2 linked regions of the Catalinimonas alkaloidigena genome follow. The protein of the gene in region 2 binds, or shares a complex with, the protein of the main gene of each other region. Links are inferred from orthologs where the notes say so. Each region holds a gene or a part of one and is shown on either strand. Other genes may lie near its edges.

Evidence for each region.
Region 1: the proteins of accB (region 2) and accD are in contact, whole or in part, in a solved structure (PDB 8UXZ), measured with the Escherichia coli proteins. The link is inferred for Catalinimonas alkaloidigena from one-to-one orthologs.

The regions. Positions count from the first base shown.
Region 1 is NZ_JAQFIL010000001.1:435,758-439,085, reverse strand. The notes cover bases 92-3,090. They hold accD (acetyl-CoA carboxylase, carboxyltransferase subunit beta), read right to left. Parts: upstream 2,013-3,090; coding sequence 1,170-2,012; downstream 92-1,169. Other genes in these bases: uvrA (excinuclease ABC subunit UvrA), read right to left, coding at 2,122-3,090; OKW21_RS01830 (hypothetical protein), read right to left, coding at 711-1,145; OKW21_RS01835 (sensor histidine kinase), read left to right, coding at 92-707. Also shown: more of OKW21_RS01835, read left to right, coding at 1-91; more of uvrA, read right to left, coding at 3,091-3,328.
Region 2 is NZ_JAQFIL010000001.1:6,664,435-6,667,702, forward strand. Bases 232-3,170 are described here. They hold accB (acetyl-CoA carboxylase biotin carboxyl carrier protein), read right to left. Parts: upstream 1,991-3,170; coding sequence 1,472-1,990; downstream 232-1,471. Other genes in these bases: accC (acetyl-CoA carboxylase biotin carboxylase subunit), read right to left, coding at 232-1,414; efp (elongation factor P), read right to left, coding at 2,000-2,563; OKW21_RS26940 (beta-ketoacyl-ACP synthase III), read right to left, coding at 2,592-3,170. In the rest of the region: OKW21_RS26920 (3'-5' exonuclease), read left to right, coding at 1-62; more of accC, read right to left, coding at 53-231; more of OKW21_RS26940, read right to left, coding at 3,171-3,268. UniProt on the Escherichia coli protein: This protein is a component of the acetyl coenzyme A carboxylase complex; first, biotin carboxylase catalyzes the carboxylation of the carrier protein and then the transcarboxylase transfers the carboxyl group to form malonyl-CoA.

The sequences.
Region 1 (3,328 bases), 6.2 Mb from region 2 along the record:
ACAAATACATCGGTATCACTGCCCACGACCTGAGAAGTCCGGTTGGCAATATTTACAACCTCTCCGACCTTATGCTGGACCCCAAGAGCAGTGCCAACCTTACAGTAAGCCAGCAGGAGTTTCTAACTTTAATCAACAAGACCAGTTATAACGCACTGAGCCTCCTGGATAACCTTCTGGATGTAGCTCAAATTGAAGCAGGAACGCTGAAAATCAAAAAAGAAAAGCATGATTACCTGGAGTTTATAAGAGAGATCATAGCAATCAACCAGCATATAGCTACTAATAAAGAGCAGAAAATCGTCTTAGAGAGCGATAATTCTGAAGTCAGCCTGGAATTTGACAGATCCTATCTGGGTCAGGTATTGAACAACCTGCTGACAAACGCCCTGAAATATTCTTTTCCTAAAACTGAAGTCAAAATTAAGGTAAGTATTAATGGACAGTATGCTAAGACAGAAGTAATAGACCAGGGTATGGGAATTAGAGATCAGGACAAAGACAAAATCTTCCGCCCTTTTGAAAAAGCACAGAATGTGCCAACCGGGGGCGAACGCTCCAGTGGATTGGGCCTGGCAATAGTAAGAAAAATCATTGAAGCCCATCAGGGTGAAATAGGCTTCAGCAGTACCTATGGCACAGGTAGCATATTTTACTTTTTTCTTCCATTTCAGCCCACCCAACTACCAGATAAGTCAGCACTCTAAGCCTCAGGAAAGTCTTTCCTTCAGGTTTTTGTAAGTCTCTTCTACTGAAATATTATTCGCCTGATTACGGCTTATCACATCCAGAATCACATCAACTGTATCCGGAGCATAACCCAGCTTAAGTACCATTTGCTTAGCAATAATCAGCTCTTTGTTATGCACTTCTTCATCTACCAGGATAAGGTTGATCATGTAAAAAAGCGTAAAAAAGCTTTCTCCTGAAGGAGGCTTGAGGTATTTAATGTCTCCTTCGACATACTGATCCCGTAACTCATTTACTCTTTCACGGGTTAACCCAAGCTTATCACCTAAGCCGTGAATGTATTCCATTTCTACTTCATCCAGGTCATCATCCGCCAGGGCCAGATGAAACAGCTGACGAATAAAATCTTCTTCACGCGCTCTTTTTCCGGGGCTGAATAGGTTCCAGAGACTCATAAACAGTATATAAAAGGTGAATAATTAATTTTCCAGCATTTTAAGCAGAGTAGTCAACTCCGACTTTAGATTTCTACGGTCAACGATAAAATCCAGGAATCCATGTTCAAGCACAAATTCTGAACTCTGAAAACCCTTAGGCAGGCTCTTACCAATCGTCTGCTCTATCACCCTGGGCCCGGCAAAGCCGATTAGTGCTCCTGGCTCAGCAATATTAAAATCACCCAACATAGCAAAAGAAGCCGTAACGCCTCCGGTAGTAGGGTCAGTAAGTAATGAGATATAAGGTATCTTTGCCTCAGAAAGTAAGGCCAGCTTGGCAGAAGTTTTTGCCATTTGCATCAACGAAAAACCTGCCTCCATCATGCGTGCTCCGCCCGACTTTGAAATCATAAGGAAAGGCACTTTATGATTGATGGAATAATCTATGGCTCTGGCTATTTTTTCTCCTACTACTGATCCCATAGAGCCCCCGATAAAGCTAAAATCCATGCAGGCAATGACTATTTCAAGTCCGTTCATTTTCCCATGCGCAGAGCGAAGCGCATCTTTTAGTTGGGTTTTTTCCTGTGAATCTTTAATCCTCTTTGGGTATGGCTTACTGTCTACAAAATTTAGTGGGTCTGCAGATTCTATCTTTGCATCAAGCTCAGTAAACTTGTTGTCATCAAAAAGCACCTCAAAATATTCATTAGAGCCTATACGAACATGGTAGCCATCTTCCGGAACTACATAAGCATTATTTTTCAGTTCCCGGGTATGTATAATCTTTCCTCCCGGAGTTTTGTACCATAAGCCGTCAGGAGCTTCCTTCTTTGCTTCAGTAGGTGTCTGTATACCCTTATCTTTTCTTCTAAACCATGCCATATTTACTGCATTTTGAAGATCCTGTCTTTCAGGATCCTACTGTTTTGGGGCTGCTAAGTTATTGAGAATTTTGCTATTCCAAAAAATTTATAGAAGAAGCTAAACTACTTCAAAACTTGTTCTTTAAATACTTCGCTGTATAGTTATCATCTATTTTAATCATTTCTTCAGGTGTTCCTGAAAAAATAAGCTTCCCACCCTGCTCACCGCCTTCCGGCCCTAGATCAATGACCCAGTCCGCACTTTTGATTATTTCCATATTGTGCTCAATGATTACCACACTGTTACCTTGTTCTATCAACGCACTGATAGCGTCCATCAGCTTACGAATATCGTGAAAATGCAAACCGGTGGTAGGTTCATCAAAGATGAAAAGGATATGCTCCTGCTGACTGCGAGGCGTATTACCTTTGCCCAGAAAAGAAGCCAGCTTCACTCTTTGGGCCTCTCCTCCACTTAATGAGCTAGATGATTGCCCTAACCTTACGTAGCCCAAACCGACATCCTGTAGCGGCTGAAGTTTGTTGACGATCGTATTTTGCTCAGAAAAGAATGCTACGCTATCATCTACTGTCATGTCCAACACATCGGCAATATCTTTACCCTCATACTTCACTTCCAGTATTTCTTTTTTAAACCTCTTTCCCCCACAGGCCTCACAGGTAAGGTGAATATCCGCCATAAACTGCATCTCTATCTTCACTTCTCCCTCGCCCTGGCAGTTTTCGCAGCGCCCACCATCCACATTAAAAGAGAAGAAAGCCGGCTTGTACCCTCTTTGCTTCGCCAGTGGTTGCTCCGAAAAGAGCTGACGGATGCCATCATAGGCTTTCACATAGGTCACTGGGTTAGAGCGGGATGACTTTCCAATTGGATTCTGGTCCACAAACTCTACCTGGCTTACTTTCTTGATATCACCTTCCAGTTTGTCAAACTTTCCGGTAGTCTCATTGACTGTACCGAAGATCTTGCCTAGCGCAGGATAAAGTATGCTCTTGATCAGCGTAGATTTACCGGAGCCACTAACACCGGTCACCACAGAAAGTACGCCCAGTGGAATATCTACATTGATATGCTTCAAATTATTTTCACGTGCCCCCTGTATACTAATCTTATACTTAAACTTACGCCTCTGCTTGGGCACAGGAATACTATCTCTGCCACTCAGATAACGCGAAGTATGTGTATTGGCATGACCGTTCTGTTTCTCCAGGTCCTTAATGGTGCCCTGAAAAACGAGCTCTCCTCCATGTGAACCTGCATCCGGCCCGATGTCAATAATTTGATCGGCAGCCCGCATCACTTCTTCTTCATGC
Region 2 (3,268 bases):
CTACTGATGCCTGGGTTTGTTTAGAAATACACAATCATCTGCGTAGCAAAGGCTACATCTGAGCGTATTCTTCTATATCAGACAAGTCAAAATCGTTCATAAAAGCAGTAGTAAAATCACCTTTTTTGAACTTAGGATCGTCCATAAGCTTAATATGGAAAGGGATAGTCGTTTTGATACCTTCAATGACAAACTCCTGCAGCGCACGCTTCATTCTGGTAATCGCTTCTTCTCTTGTCTGACCACTCACAATTAGCTTAGCAATCATAGAGTCGTAATTGGGAGGGATAACATAGCCTGCATATACATGGCTGTCTACCCGCACCCCATGGCCCCCGGGCAGATGAAGGTTAGTAATTTTTCCCGGGCAAGGGCGGAACCCTTTAGCAGGATCTTCCGCATTGATACGGCACTCAATGGCATGCATAGTAGGAAAATAATTTTTCCCGGAAATTTTTACTCCCGCGGCTACTTTGATTTGCTCTTTGATCAGATCAAATTTAGTAACCTCCTCAGTGATAGGGTGCTCTACCTGGATACGGGTGTTCATCTCCATGAAATAGAAATTTCTATGTTTATCTACCAGAAATTCTATCGTACCGGCTCCTTCATACCCAATAGCCTCAGCACCGGCAATGGCTGCTGCGCCCATTTTATCTCTTAGTTCTTTGGTCATAAATGGAGAGGGTGTTTCTTCGGTCAGCTTCTGATGTCTTCTTTGTACTGAACAGTCTCTCTCCGAGAGGTGGCAGGCTTTGCCGGTACTATCTCCTACTATCTGAATCTCTATATGGCGGGGCTCTTCAACAAACTTCTCAAGATACAAACCATCATTTCCAAAGGAAGCACTGGCCTCACGTCTGGCATCATCCCAGGCTTTCTTAAACTCTTTCTCATTCCAGACAATTCTCATCCCTTTACCACCACCACCGGCGGTAGCTTTGAGAATAATCGGATACCCTATTTCTATAGCAATTTTCAGTCCTTCATCCATGCTTTTCAGTAAGCCTTTAGAACCGGGGACAGTAGGCACGCCAGCAGCATCCATAGTCGCCTTGGCTGATGCTTTATCTCCCATTTTATTGATCATTTCAGGGGAAGGGCCTATAAATTTTATGTTGTATTCTTCGCAGATACGAGAAAACTCAGAATTTTCGGAAAGGAAACCGTAGCCGGGATGAATGGCATCAGCATTTGTAATTTCTGCTGCTGCGATGATGTTAGGAATACTCAGATAAGATTTGTTACTGGGAGCAGGACCTATGCAAACGGCTTCATCTGCAAAGCGCACATGCAGGCTTTCGCGATCGGCTGTTGAATATACAGCTACGGTTTTGATCCCCATCTCACGACAGGTACGAATGACTCTGAGAGCGATTTCTCCTCGGTTGGCTATTAGTATTTTATTGAACAAGGCTTTTTCAATTAACAATCAAACATACAAAAACTTACGATAGGGATTGTCAATTGGTCAGGACGGATCTATCAGGAATAATGGTTGATCATATTCTACGGGAGAAGCGTCTTCTGCCAATACCTTTACTATCGTTCCTGAAACTTCTGATTCAATTTCGTTAAAAAGTTTCATCGCCTCGACAATACATACCGCCTGCCCTACACTTACTCTGTCACCTACCTGAACAAATGGATCTGAGTCAGGGTTGGCGGCACGATAAAAAGTACCGATCATAGGGGATTTCACAGTAAGATATTTGCTATCATCACTGCTTCCATCTGCACCTGCACTTTTTGCAGCAGGCTTTGCTTCGGTTTCACCTTGCTCTGCCTGGTAGTAAGCCGGACTGGGAGATACCAAACCTGTAGAATCATGTGGCATTGAAGAGCCGGGTGCAGCAATGATGTTTTGCCTTATTTTAGCCGCGGCGTTCTTTTTAACCTTAAGCTTTATCTCTCCGGTTTCAATATTTACTTCATCTAGGCCAGACTTTGAAATAAAATCCAATAAGTCCTGAATTTCGCTTGCTTTCATGATATTTGTTTATTTTACGCGTTCAGAGTACGACTTAGTTCTGGTATCCACTTTGATTTTTTCATCCTGATCAATAAAAAGAGGCACCTGGATCTCCGCGCCCGTCTCTAATGTAGCAGGTTTGGTAGTATTAGTTGCAGTATCTCCTTTTAGTCCCGGCTCGGTATATGTTACGGTTAATTCTACGAAAGGGGGAAGTTCCGCTCCTAGTATATCGCCTGTCTCATCATGAACAATAACATCTATTGCCTGCCCATCTGATAAAAACTCAGGAGCATTGATCTTACTCTCTTCGATAGCGACTTGTTCAAAGGTATTACTATCCATCATGTGATACCCAAGATCATCCTTGTAAAGATACTGATGAGGACGTCTTTCTATACGTGCTGTCGTAACCTTAACACCTGCATTAAAAGTATTTTCTATTACCTTCCCGGTATTAAGACTTTTGAGTTTTGTTCTTACAAAAGCCCCTCCTTTGCCGGGCTTTACATGTTGGAATTCAACAATGGTATACAGATCGTTGTTGTGAACTATACAAAGTCCGTTTCTAAAATCTGCTGTGGTTGCCATATACTATTAATATTATTTATACACTCTATCAGCTACTGTAACCCCATTTGAGGTACGTTGCACCCCACGTAAAACCACCACCAAATGCTGCTAATATAAGGTTATCTCCTCTCTTTAGCTGGGATTCATAATCCCAGAGGCAAAGGGGAATAGTAGCACTGGTGGTATTGCCATATTTGTGGATGTTAAACATCACTTTATCTTCACCGATTCCCATTCTATTGGCAGTAGCATCAATAATACGCTTGTTTGCCTGATGGGGTACCAGCCATTGGATATCATCAGCAGTAAGATTATTATTTTGCATGATCTGGGCAGACACATTCGACATGTGCTTTACCGCATATTTAAAAACAGTAGCCCCTTCCTGATACACGAAATGTTCACGTGCGGTAACAGACTCAATGGTAGCCGGTCTTCTACTTCCTCCGGCTTTGAGATGCAAAAACGGAGAGCCACTGCCATCAGACTGCAGGATTGAATCAATCACACCCAAAGGCTCTTCAGTAGGTTCTAACATAACAGCTGCTGCACCATCTCCAAAAATGATACAGGTGGTGCGATCCTGATAATCGATAATAGAAGACATTTTATCTGCTCCTACTACTATTACCTTCTTATATGCTCCTGAAGTAATGAATTGGGATGCTGTAGTAAGCGCATAAAGGAAACCCGAACATGCCGCCTGCAAATCATAGCCGAATG